3 regions of the Streptomyces sp. NPDC005863 genome follow, and region 1 is predicted to be linked to each of the others. Evidence: riboswitches for the same ligand, from Rfam matches in the RefSeq annotation. Region 1 holds a riboswitch; each other region holds the start of a gene.
What was found. Region 1 has a riboswitch for S-adenosylmethionine ahead of thrC (threonine synthase). Riboswitches for the same ligand answer to the same signal wherever they lie in the genome.

Region 1 (4,271 bases):
AGACCTCCGCCGTGTACTCGCGGTACACCGCCAGGTCCTGCCGCGAGGGGTAGGCGAAGGCGACGTGCACGACGCGTTCGCGCCACTCGGGGTGGGTGTCGAGGAGCTCGCGGTAGGCGTGCAGGCCGCGCACGATGTTCTTCGACAGCTCCGTCCGGTCCACCCGGACGATCAGCTTCCGGTCCTCCCCGTCCTGCGTACCCGCCTGCCCGCGCAGCGTCCGCATCCGCTCCTCGACGTCGTCCCGCCGCGAGCGCTCCCGCAGGAAGTCCGCGTCGGCGCCGAGCCCGTGCACCCCGATCCGGGTGCCCGATGTCCCGCCGACGACCCGCACACAGCACTCCGTGAACGCGTCCGCCCACCGCCCGGTGAGGAACCCCAGCCGGTCGGCGCCCAGCATCCCGCGCAGCACCTGCTCGGCCACGTCGTCCGGCAGCATCCGGAAGTAGTCGACGGGCGCCCACGGCGTGTGTGAGAAGTGGCCGATCCGCACGTCCTCCCGGAGCTCGCGGAGCATCCCCGGCACCAGCGTCAGGTGGTAGTCCTGCACCAGGACCGCCGCGCCCGGCGCCGCCTCCGCCGCCAGCGCCTCGGCGAAGGCCCGGTTGTACCTCTCGTACGCCGCCCACCGCGCGCGGAACTCCGGCCCGAAGACCGGCTCCAGCGGCGTCTGGTACAGCATGTGGTGGACGAACCACAGCACCGAGTTGGCGATGCCGTTGTACGCGTCCGCGTGGACGTCCGCGTCGATGTCCAGCATCCGTACGCCCGGCTCGCCGACGCCCCGCCGCACCGCCTCGCGGTCGCCGTCGCCGAGCGCCGCGCACACCCACAGCGCGTCCGCGTCGTCACCGATGGCGCTGAGCCCGGAGACCAGACCGCCGCCCCCGCGTTTCGCGGTCAGCTCCCCGTCCTCACCCACGGTGTACGAGACGGGGCCGCGGTTGGACGCGACGAGTACCTGCGCTGCTGCTGACGATCGTGCTGCTGCTGACGATGCGGACTCGGAGACCATGTGGCAAAACGTAGCCCGTGACGGGCTCGGGCAAACGTACGGACGGACTCCGCGTACGGCCTGGCCGGATGTGACGCCCTACGCCACGCGACGGTGCGCGTACTCCGCGATGCCCGTCATCGGAGGGCGCTCCTCCGTGTCGACCGGATACGTGCGCGGCACGAACCCGTCCGCCCCCCGCTCGAACTGCGTCAGCTCCGGCCGCAGGAGATGGCCGCGCGCCAGCCGCAGCTGCGCCGTCCGGTAGATCGCCGCCGCCATCCGCCCGAGCGCCTGCCCGTCCTGGTGCCGGTGCCTGCGCACCCCCACGTCCACCTGCGCCAGCGCGTCCAGACCCACCGTGTGCAGCGCGTCGACGAGCAGCCCCAGCTCCACGCCGTACCCCACGGGGAACGGCAGCCGCTCCAGGAGCGACCTGCGCGCCGCGTACTCGCCGCCCAGCGGCTGGACGAACCCCGCGAGCAGCGGCCAGTGCATGTTCAGGAGCGGGCGCGCCATCAGCTCCGTCACCCGGCCGCCCTGCCCCGCGGCCGACCCCAGCGGCCGGTCGTACATCGCCTTCACGAAGGCCACGTCCGGGTCGGTGAGCAGCGGGCCCACGATGCCCGAGACGAAGTCCGCGGAGAACTCCCGCAGATCCGCGTCGACGAACGCCACGACGTCCCCGCCCGTCACCAGGAGCGAGCGCCACAGCACCTCGCCCTTGCCGGGCACCGGAGTCAGGCGCGGCAGGATCTCGTCCCGGTGCACGACCCTGGCGCCCGCCGCCGACGCCACCTCGGCCGTACGGTCCGAGGAGCCGGAGTCGATCACCACGAGCTCGTCGACCAGCGGGACCTCCTCCATCAGTGCGCGGCGGATCTTGGTGACGATCTCGCCGACCGTTCCCTCCTCGTCGAGCGCGGGCAGTACGACGCTCACCGAGGTTCCTGACGCGCGTTTGGCGGCGACCAGGAGATCCAGCGGGCGGTCGGCGACGGACCAGGAACGCCTGCTCAGCCAGTGCTCGACCTCTTCCAGCACGGTCGCAGTCCTCCCATATGTGATCCATCTCGCGGTTCGGACGACTATCTCTAGGGTCCGGGGCTTCGGTTACAGTCTTGAACAACGCCGATGACCACCGCATGTCGGGGGTCCCGGGCGTCACACAATCGAATACCGCTCATCCAGAGGGGCAGAGGGATACGGCCCGTTGAAGCCCCGGCAACCCTCCAGCCGGTCTCGTACGCGATCAAGTGATCAGCGCCGCGAGGCTCCCGGCTAGGGAAGGTGCCAAATCCGTCTCGCGGCGAGATGCGTCGCGAGGAAGATGAGGAGAAAGGGCCTCGCCTCCATGGCTGTGCAGACTGTCGCCACCGAGAACACCACCACCTCCGTAGACCTCGGCCCCGCATCGGGACTCTCCTGCCGGGAATGCGGCACCACTTTCCCGCTCGGCCCGATCTTCGCCTGCGCCGAGTGTTTCGGCCCCCTCGAAGTCGCGTACGACCTGCCCCTCGGCGACCCGGAGTCCCTGCGCAAGCAGATCGAGGCGGGCCCCGCCAACATCTGGCGCTACGCCCCGCTGCTGCCCGTCCCCGCCGACGTGGCCGACAAGCCGAACCTGAACCCGGGCTGGACCAAGCTCGTCAAGGCCGACAACCTCGCCGCCGAACTCGGCGTCCAACAGGGCAAGTTGTTTGTCAAGGACGACTCCGGCAACCCCACGCACTCCTTCAAGGACCGCGTCGTCGCGCAGGCCCTCGAAGCGGCGCGCGCCTTCGGCTTCACCACCCTGTCCTGCTCCTCCACCGGCAACCTCGCGGGCGCCGTCGGCGCCGCCGCCGCCCGCGCCGGCTTCCGCTCCTGCGTGTTCATCCCGCACGACCTGGAGCAGGGCAAGGTCGTCATGGCCGCGGTCTACGGCGGCGAGCTCGTCGGCATCGAGGGCAACTACGACGACGTGAACCGCTTCTGCTCCGAGCTCATCGGCGACCCGCTGGGCGAGGGCTGGGGCTTCGTCAACGTCAACCTGCGGCCGTACTACGGCGAGGGCTCCAAGACCCTCGCGTACGAGATCTGCGAGCAGCTGGGCTGGGTCATCCCCGACCAGCTGGTCATCCCGATCGCCTCCGGATCGCAGCTCACGAAGATCGACAAGGGGCTGAAGGAGCTCATCGCGCTGGGCCTCGTCGAGGACAAGCCCTACAAGATCTTCGGCGCGCAGGCGGAGGGGTGCTCCCCGGTGTCGGCGGCCTTCAAGGCCGGCCATGACGTGGTCCGCCCGCAGAAGCCGAACACCATCGCCAAGTCGCTGGCCATCGGCAACCCGGCCGACGGGCCGTACGTGCTCGACATCGCGCGGCGTACGGGGGGTGCGGTGGAGGATGTGAACGACGAGCAGGTCGTCGAAGCGATCGAGCTGCTCGCCCGGAGCGAGGGGATCTTCGCGGAGACCGCGGGCGGGGTGACGGTGGGCGTCACGAAGAAGCTCGTCGAGGCGGGGCTCATCGATCCCTCCCTCACCACGGTGGTGTTGAACACCGGTGACGGGCTCAAGACGCTCGACGCGGTTGCCGAGAGGTCCCAGGCGACCGCCACGATCAAGCCGAACCTTGAGGCGTTTCGCTCCGCGGGGCTCGCCGGTTAGGCCGTAGCTTCCCTGCGGGCCGGCCGTGGCCGGTCGCGCAGTTCCCCGCGTCCCTGACGGGGCGCCCCCGCCCCCTGATATCCCCGAGGTGAAACCCATGAGCGTCAACGTCCGTATCCCCACCATTCTGCGTACCTACACCGGCGGCAAGGCCGAGGTCGCCGCCGAGGGGGCGAACCTCGGGGAGGTCATCGCCGACCTGGAGAAGAACCACACCGGCATCGCCGCCCGCGTCCTGGACGACCAGGGCAAGCTGCGCCGGTTCGTGAACGTGTACGTCAACGACGACGACGTCCGGTTCGAGCAGGGACTGGAGACCGCCACCCCGGACGGTGCGGGCGTCTCGATCATTCCGGCCGTCGCCGGCGGCTGATCCTTTTCTGCAAGAACCCTGCTTAACCCGAATTGCCCTCTCCGTCGGAGAAACGGAGGGGGCAATTCTGCATGGTTGAGCGCGGTACAGTTGGGAAGTGTGCTTCGCCGTTTGTGCCGAGCGCATATACGAAGTCGACCCGGAGTCGACAAGAAGCAGCCAATGCGCGCCGCCCATTTGAGCCCCATGTGGCTTTTGCCCGGCCCGACTTGCCCTGAATTACGGCAAATTCTCCGCATATTACCGATCGCGCG
Region 2 (4,271 bases), on a different contig from region 1:
GACGCGATCGGCGAGTCCGGCGCGACGGCGCTGCTGCTCATCGTCATCGTGGCGCAGCTGTTCTGCGGCAACGCGGAGACGGCCGCGGCCAGCCGCATGGTGTTCGCGTTCAGCCGCGACAACGCGCTGCCCGGCTCGGCGATCTGGCGCAAGGTCAGCTCCCGTACCCAGGTGCCGGTGCCCGCCGTGTGGCTGTCGGTGGGGCTCGCCGCGGTCATCGCGCTGCCCTCCCTGTACTCGACGACCGCGTACACGGCGGTGACCGCCATCAACGTCATCGGCATCACCCCCGCGTACGCCATCCCGATCTACCTGCGCCTTCGCGCGGGCGACCGCTTCCAGCCCGGTCCGTGGAACCTCGGCCGCTGGAGCAAGCCGGTCGGCTGGATCGCGGTGGTCTGGGTGGTGTTCGTGACGGTGCTGTTCTGCCTGCCGCAGGTCTCCCCGGTGACCGTCGACTCGATGAACTACGCGTCGATCGCGCTCGCCGCGGTGCTGCTCCTGGCCACCGTGTGGTGGTTCGTGGCGCGACGCTCCTACAGCACGCCGCAGGCGTACGGCTCGGACCGCGAGCAGGCCGAGGTCGCGGAGAACATCGTCTGAGTCACGGCCCCGGCCCGCTCCGCGGCGCGTCAGCGGCCGCCGGCCACCCGTACGACCGTGCCGGTCGCGTACGACGCGTCGTCCGAGAGCAGCCAGGAGACGGCCGCCGCGATCTCCGACGGCCGGCCCGAGCGCCCCAGCGGGATGCCCGCGGCGAGCTTCGCGGGGCGCTCGGGGTCGGCGTGGAACTCGGTCCAGATCACGCCGGGGGCAACGGCGTTGACGCGGATGCCGTCGCCCGCGACCTCCTTGGAGAGGCCGACCGTCAGCGTGTCGACGGCGCCCTTGGCCGCCGCGTAGTGGACGTACTCGCCGGGGGCGCCGAGGGTGGCCGCCGCGGACGAGATGTTCACGATCGCGCCGCCGCCGTTCGCCGTCAGGTCCCGCACCGCGCGCCGGGCGCAGAGCAGATAGCCGAGGACGTTCACTTCGAGCGCCCGGCGCATGCCCTCGGCGTCGGCCTCCGCGAGGGGCCCGACGGGGCCGCTCACGCCGGCGTTGTTGACCAGACCGGTGACCGGGCCGAGTTCGGCGGCGGCGGTGTCGAAGAGACGGTCGACGTCGGCCTCGTCGGCGGTGTCGACCTGGACGGTGACGCAGCGTCGTCCTGCCGCGCGGACCGCGTCGGCGGCCTCTTCGGCGGCTGCCTGATGGGAGCGGTAGCCGATGACGACGTCGTGGCCGTCCTCGGCGAGACGGGCGCTGACGGCCGCGCCGATACCGCGGCTGCCGCCGGTGACGACGGTGACGGGGTGGTGCTGCACGGGGGACCTCCGGCTCTGGGTGGCTGACTGTCGCGCCGCCCGGCCGCGGGGGTCGCCCGCGTCCGGATCACGCCGTCATCCTACGAAGCGGTGACCTTGACCGGTGGGCAGGGCGGGACGACCGGTGGGCAGGTCCGCGTCGAGCGGGATCAGGGTGGCGCGGCCGGTGCCGTGCCGCAGCCGCAGCAGATTGCGGCCGGGCTCCCACTGGACGACGCCGTGGTGGGCGCGCAGCTGGGCCCGCAGCCGTTCCGGGTCAAGGGTGCGCAGCGCGGCGGGGGCGCCCAGGGTGGGGCCGAGGAGGTGGAGCGGGATCAGACCGTCGTCGCGTACGTCGTACGAGGAGAGCAGTACGTCGACCCGCTCGGCGGGCTCGACCCGCTGGCCGTGCTCGACGTCGTCGGCCGTAGAGGTGGGAGTGGCGTGCTGGTGCGTCATGGTGCGCCTCCGGAGTCGTGGACCCCGGGTGTCGCCGACCCCGGTGATCCGCCGTTCCCCGTGCACGTCGCACGGGGCGGGTCGTCACCCGGGGCACCCGCGACGGAGCGGGGTGCCGTCCAGCGAGCCGGGGCTTGGCGCTGGAACTCGTGACCCGCACCGACCGTAACACGGTGCCGCGGAGGCCTGCCCGGGGTTATTCGTGCCCCCCGGGCCGGCCTCCGGGCGGTGCCTACGGAGCCTCGGCCGGGACGACCGCGTCCTCCGGGGCGGCCGCCTCCGCGGGCAGGCTGTCCATGAACGAGCTGACCGAGAAGACCGCGTTGCCGGGGCCCGCGGGACCGTAACCGGGGGGCGACGACAGGCCGTTGGACTCCATCGTGGCGCGGTAGGCCTCCAGGAGCCGCACGTGGTACTCCAGCGGGGCGCCCTGCGGGTTGGCCTTGCCGAGCGGCGTCGTGGGCTCGGGGCACCACGTGGTGAAGCGGGGCGTGATGCCGCGCGACATGAAGTACTGCAGGCCCTCGACGGTGGAGTCGATGGCCTCGTCGACCGTCTTGAAGCCGAACGGCTCCGCCATCTCCACGCCCGCGACGAAGTTGGGGATGACGTTGCGCGGCCCGAACACCTCGGCGGAGTCCAGGATGCGGCGGTGCCACTCGTCACGGCCGACGTAGCGCTCCTTGCCGGGGCAGTACCGCTCGAAGAGGTAGGGGTCCCACACCTCGTAGTTGGGGTGGTAGATCCGCACGCCGTAGTCGTGGAAGCGCTGCACGTCCGCCTTGGGCAGCGCCTGGGCGACGACCTTGCCGATCCAGCGGCCCGGGAAGCGCTCCTCGATGGCCTTCGCGTACTGGCCGTAGAAGTCGGCCTCGTCCTTGCCCTGGAGCCGCGTGGTGATGGCGCCGCCGGTGAGGGTGTACGCGGTGGACGACTTGTTCGTGTCGTACTTGTCGATGATGGCGAGGGCTTCGAGGACCTCGTCCATCGGCTTCACGCCCGTGTAGGGGCGGCCCGCCGCCTTCTGCTGGCGCCAGTTGTGGTTGATGTCGCAGTACTGGCACTCCTCCTTGGCGCCGAAGTACTGGCAGACCCGGAAGACCGTCAGGTAGATGAGGTAGCCCCACTGGATGGTGGGCGCCACCTCCATCACGGACTTGCCGTTCTCCAGCGTGTGCCGGTAGTAGTCCGGCATCGGCGGCAGGCCGACGTCGGAGATGCGGGCGCCGTCCAGGTAGAGGCCGAGCACGCCGTGGTCGTCGGCGGCCACGCGGTAGGGCGAGGACGGGTTCACGCGGACCGAGACGACGGTGCGGCGCAGCTCGTAGGGGCCGCCGGTGAGGACGATCTCCTCGGGCGGGCGGCGCAGGGCCGCGGCGCCCAGTTCGGGGAGCGTGCCGTGGTCGAAGGAGAAGATGAAGTACGACTTCGGCTTGACCTCGCCGCCTTCGTTGTCGCTCAGCGCCGACTCGTCGAAGGCGATGCCGCCGCGCAGCAGATCCTCCTTGATGACGGCTTCCCGCGGCACGTGCGGGAACCGCTCCATGAGTGACTCGATGAGCTCGGTACGGCTCTCGCTGCGGCTTGGCATGGGCCGGGCACCTCGGATCCTGTCGGTCGATCTGTCCCGTCCACGCTAATACCCGGCCGTTCCGTTCGGGATCGGGCTCCGGTCGTAGGGCGGCCGCGCCGCGCGGCTATGCTTTCAAGAGTTTCGCCAGAACGCGGTCGAGCGCCTCGATGTCCTCGTCCGGCAGCCCGAGGAGCGCGTCGGGCGGTGTGGTGAGGATCGCGGTGGCGCGGGCGGCCGCGGCCCGGCCCTCCTCGGTGAGGTGGACCAGTTTGGACCGGCGGTCGTCGGGGTTGGTGATGCGTTCGGCGAGGCCGCGGCGGACCAGGTCGTCGACGATGACGGTGGTGTAGGGCGGGTCGCTGCCCAGCCGCTCGGTCAGGTCCCGCAGCGTGATCGGGTCGCCGGTGAGGCGGCGCAGCGCCCTGATGCGGCTGAAGCTCATGCCGAGGCTCTCGGCCACCGCCTTGCGGCGGTTGTGCCGGTCGAGCACCAGGGTGTTCAGGCCCTGCCAGACGCGGGTCGCCGTCCTGAGGGTCGCGTCGTCGGCAGCCGGCTCGGTGTCGTGTGCGCGCTCCATCAGGCCTTCACTGTCTCCTTCGTCCCCTCCGCGTCCTCGGCGGCGAGCGTCCGCGCGGTGCGCCGGGCCGTTTCCCTGGCCCAGCGGCCGGAGGTGAGCGTACCCGTGACCAGCACGGCGGCGCCGCAGCCCGCGATGATCCACCAGGCCGTGCGGCCCGCGTCGGTGAAGCCCGCCGCGCCCGCGTGCACCCCGCCGGCCATGAGGGCGCCGATGACGGCGACGCCGAGGGACTGGCCGACCTGGCGGCTGGTGGAGGCCACGGCGGCGGCGAGGCCCGCCTGCGAGCGGGGCATCCCCGATACGGCGGTGTTGG
Region 3 (4,271 bases), on a different contig from region 1:
ATCTGCCTGGGTCTGCAGCGGCGCGACAAGGACAAGGTGCTGCACGGCCGCGAGTCGGGCATCATCAAGCGGCTGCCGCACGGTGAGTTCATCGAGATCCACGAGCCGCTCAGCCAGGACCAGCTGCACACGCTCACCGCGCACGAGCAGTACAAGCCGGTCGAGATCGGCCCGTCGGTCGACGAGAACGGCGTCGAGCGCAAGCTGTCCGGTTCGCAGAAGCTCCGGGCGAAGCTCTCCAAGGGCTACTACGGGGAGAACAACCAGATCCCCAAGCCCACCGCCGAGGAGTACAAGGAGATCACGAGCGGCCACGGCCACCACTGATCCACCCGAGCTCCGAAGCTCCGACCCCCGAGGTCGCCACGGCAAGAGCCCCGTCCAGTGCATGGACGGGGCTCTTCGCCGTCCCGGGGCTGGATAGGGTGGTGTCACCCCGGCGCGCCGGGGCGTTTCCCCACCCACCGGACAGACCAGGAGCAGCCATGAACGCTGTGACCCCCGCAGGAGGCGACACCGCGGCGGCCCGTTCCTGGCCCGGCGTGCTGAACGGTCTGCTCGACGGACGGGACCAGAGCGCCGACGACACCGCGTGGGCGATGGACCGCATCATGCGCGGCGAGGCCACCGACGCGCAGATCGCGGGCTTCGTGGTCGCGCTGCGCGCCAAGGGCGAGACCGTCGCGGAGATCTCCGGTCTGGTACGAGCGATGTACGCGCACGCCAACGTCATCGAGGTGCCGGGCCCGAGCGTCGACATCGTGGGCACCGGCGGCGACGGCGCCAAGACCGTCAACATCTCCACCATGTCCGCGATCGTCGTCGCGGGAACGGGCGCCAAGGTCGTCAAGCACGGCAACCGCGCCGCCTCCAGCGCGTCCGGCGCCTCCGACGTCCTGGGGAAGCTCGGCGTCAACCTGGACCTCACGCCCCGGCGGGTCGTCGAGGTCGCCGAGGAGGCCGGCATCACGTTCTGCTTCGCCGTGAAGTTCCACCCCGCGCTGCGGCACGTCGGCGCCGCCCGCAGCCAGCTGGGCATCAGGACGGTCTTCAACCTGCTCGGCCCGCTCACCAACCCCGCGCGGGTGCGGGCCCAGGCGGTCGGGGTCGCCGACCCGCGGATGGCGCCCGTCGTCGCCGGGGTCTTCGCCGAGCGCGGGCACTCCTCGCTCGTCTTCCGCGGCGACGACGGACTCGACGAGCTGACGACGACGTCGACGTCCCGGGTCTGGACCGTGCGGGACGGCGCCGTGCGCGAGGAGCCCTTCGACCCGCGGGACGTCGGGATCGACCTGGTGCCCGTCGAGGCGCTGCGGGGCGCCGACGCCTCGTACAACGCCGAGGTGGCGCGGCGCCTCCTGGACGGCGAGAGCGGGCCGGTGCGGGACGCGGTGCTGCTGAACTCCGCGGCGGCGCTCGTGGCCCTCACGCCGACCGACGAGCCGCTGGTGGAGCAGATCCGCGCCGGGATGGCCCGCGCGGCGCAGGCGATCGACTCCGGCGCCGCCAAGCGGGCCCTGGAGCGCTGGGTGTCGGCCAGCAACCGCTGAGCGGCCCCCTGTGTGACGCAAGGCGCAGTCCGGATTTTGGACTGCGCCTTGCGCGCCGAAGATCGTATGGCAGGATGCTGCACAGGTCATGAGTGACAGCGACTACGGCCCCGGCCCGCTGTCCGGCAACCCTCCGTCCGTGGCGGGGTGCCCCGGGTGAAGACCAGGTCGTACGCAGCAAGGCGTATGGCAAGCGCGGACCCCTGCAAACCCTGGGGTCCTGGTCCTCAAGGGAGCAGTCTCGTGAGCAAGCGAATGTGACAGGGCTTCACGCCCCGCCTCCGCACACCCTTCTTCACCTTTCTCCCGCGCCGTCGACATCGTTGTGGCGCGGTGAATTCGCCTGCCTCTCACGGGAGTTCGCCATGTCTGTTTCCGCCGTTGCCGTCGACGCCTCCGTCTGTGCCCCGCTGGCCGTGCTCGGCCGGGACGTCACCGTTCCGCTGGTCACCGGCGGCGAGGTGACGTACGCCGCGCTCGACTACGCGGCGAGCGCGCCGGCCCTGCAGCGGGTCTGGGACGACGTGGCCGCGTACGCGCCGTACTACGGCAGCGTGCACCGCGGCGCCGGCTACCTCTCGCAGCTCTCCACCGACCTCTTCGAGAACTCCCGCACCACCGTCGCCGACTTCCTCGGCTGCCGCGAGGGCGACCAGGTCGTCTTCACCCGCTCCACCACCGACTCGCTGAACCTGCTGGCAGCCGCCCTGCCCGCCGGCTGCGAGGTCTTCGTCTTCGAGACCGAGCACCACGCCTCGCTGCTGCCGTGGCGGGACGCCCGCGTCACCTACCTCGACGCGCCGCGCACCCCCGACGAGGCCGTCCACACCCTGGAGCGCGCCCTCGCCGACCGCGAGCCCTACGGCCCCGCCCTGGTCTGCGTGACCGGCGCCTCCAACGTCACCGGCGAGATCTGGCCGGTGCGCGAGCTGGCCGCCGCCGCCCACGCGCACGGCGCCCGCATCGTCCTGGACGCCGCGCAGCTCGCGCCCCACCACCCGGTCTCCATCGATGAGTTGGACGTGGACTGGGTCGCCTTCTCCGGTCACAAGCTGTACGCGCCGTTCGGTTCGGGTGTCCTCGCGGGCCGCTCCGACTGGCTGCGCGCCGCCGAGCCCTACCTCGCGGGCGGCGGCGCCTCGCGGAAGGTGGCGCGACGCCCCAAGGAAGCGGGCGGCGGCGTGGACGTGGAGTGGCACGACAGCGCGGCCCGGCACGAGGCCGGCTCGCCCAACGTCATCGGCGTCTACTCGATCGCCTCCGCCTGCAAGGCACTCACCGAGGCGGGCTTCGACGAGCTGGTCGCCCGTGAGCAGTACCTGATCGCGAAGGTGCGCGAGGGCCTCGCCGAGGTGCCGCAGGTGCGGGTCCTCTCGCTCTTCGGGGACGACGCGCCGCGCGTGGGCGTCATCTCCTTCGTCGTGGACGGCTGGAACAGCTCGCACTTCGCCGCCGCGCTCTCCGCGGAGTACGGGATCGGCGTACGGGACGGCCTGTTCTGCGCCCACCCGCTGGTGCGCACCCTGCTCGGCGGCGAGCCGGACGAGCCCGGCGAGTGCGGCGCCCCCGAGGCCGCGCCCGGCGAGAAGTCGCTGAACGCCATCCGGGTGAGCTTCGGCGCGGGCACCCCCGACGAGCACGTCGAGCGTTTCGTGCGCGCGGTCAAGGAACTGGTGGCGGACGGCGCCCGGTGGAACTACCGCACCGAGGACGGGCGTTGCGTCCCGGACACCGGCGCGGCCGCCTGACCGGACGGGAGCGGACGGGAGCGGACGGCGCCTAGGAGTCGAGGCCGATCGCGAAAGCGGCCTCCAGGTCGTGCTGCGAGTACGTGCGGAACGCCACGTGCGTGTCGGTCCCCTCGACGCCGGGGATCTTGCTGATCCGGCCGGGGATGACGTCCGCGAGGTCGTCGTGGCGCGGCACCCGCACCATCGCGATGAGGTCGTACGTGCCGGTGACGGAGAAGACCTCGCTCACGGAGTCGAGGGCGGCGATCGACTCGGCGATCTCCGGGATCCGGTCCACGCTGGTCTTGATGAGCACGATCGCGGTGATCACGGCTTGCAGTCTCCCTCGGTGGCCGGTGCGGTGGCCCTCACTCTAGTCGTCCACACCCGCCACCCCCACGCGCAGACGAAGCCCAGCGAGAAGCCCACCAGGTGCGCCAGATAGGCGACCCCCGTCCCCTTGCCGTCCTGCCCCGCGGCCAGCCACTGCAGCGTCACCCAGAACGGCAGCACCACCCACGCCGGGAAGCGCAGCGGCAGAAAGAAGAGGAACGGGAAGAGGCTGGTGACGCGCGCCCTGGGGAAGAGATACAGGCAGGCACCGAGGACGGCGGAGATCGCGCCGGAGGCTCCCACGAGCGTCTGGTCGGAGCCCGCGTGCGCGGCGGCGTAGGCGAGCAGGGCGAGATAACCGCAGCAGAGGTAGAAGCACGCGTACAGGAGGTGGCCCATGCGTTCCTCGACCATGACGCCGAACACGTACAGGAAGAGCATGTTCCCCAGCAGATGAAGCCAGCTTCCGTGCACGAAGAGAGCGGTGAACGGGCCGAGCGCGGCGCGCGGGGCACCGCTGAACAGTTCGACGGGTACCACCCCCCACTGCTCGAAGTAGGCCTGCTGGGCGCCGATCATCTCGTCGCCCCGGCCGTAGGAGGGGTTGAACCCGGACATCGGTGAGATCAGGAAGACCACGCAGCAGACGGCGATCAGT

Region 2: linked by a shared signal. The riboswitch ahead of ACFYO9_RS07980 (hypothetical protein) and the one ahead of thrC (threonine synthase) in region 1 are both predicted to bind S-adenosylmethionine.
Region 3: linked by a shared signal. The riboswitch ahead of ACFYO9_RS13295 (aminotransferase class V-fold PLP-dependent enzyme) and the one ahead of thrC (threonine synthase) in region 1 are both predicted to bind S-adenosylmethionine.

What each region holds. Positions count from the first base shown of each region.
Region 1 covers NZ_JBIAII010000016.1:147,949-152,219, forward strand. Annotated here, with positions in the region: gene ACFYO9_RS36515 (trehalose-6-phosphate synthase) at 1-1,015, opposite strand, end outside; gene ACFYO9_RS36520 (glucosyl-3-phosphoglycerate synthase) at 1,094-2,038, opposite strand; SAM riboswitch class I at 2,175-2,331, shown strand; gene thrC (threonine synthase) at 2,349-3,644, shown strand; gene ACFYO9_RS36530 (MoaD/ThiS family protein) at 3,742-4,017, shown strand.
Region 2 covers NZ_JBIAII010000002.1:373,591-377,861, forward strand. Annotated here, with positions in the region: gene ACFYO9_RS07970 (amino acid permease) at 1-603, shown strand, start outside; gene ACFYO9_RS07975 (SDR family oxidoreductase) at 633-1,367, opposite strand; gene ACFYO9_RS07980 (hypothetical protein) at 1,443-1,805, opposite strand; SAM riboswitch class IV at 1,851-1,960, opposite strand; gene ACFYO9_RS07985 (radical SAM protein) at 2,038-3,396, opposite strand; gene ACFYO9_RS07990 (MarR family transcriptional regulator) at 3,503-3,955, opposite strand; gene ACFYO9_RS07995 (MFS transporter) at 3,955-4,271, opposite strand, start outside.
Region 3 covers NZ_JBIAII010000003.1:198,889-203,159, reverse strand. Annotated here, with positions in the region: gene ACFYO9_RS13305 (cytochrome bc complex cytochrome b subunit) at 1-327, shown strand, start outside; gene trpD (anthranilate phosphoribosyltransferase) at 486-1,550, shown strand; SAM riboswitch class IV at 1,635-1,752, shown strand; gene ACFYO9_RS13295 (aminotransferase class V-fold PLP-dependent enzyme) at 1,916-3,298, shown strand; gene ACFYO9_RS13290 (Lrp/AsnC family transcriptional regulator) at 3,330-3,611, opposite strand; gene ACFYO9_RS13285 (rhomboid family intramembrane serine protease) at 3,608-4,271, opposite strand, start outside.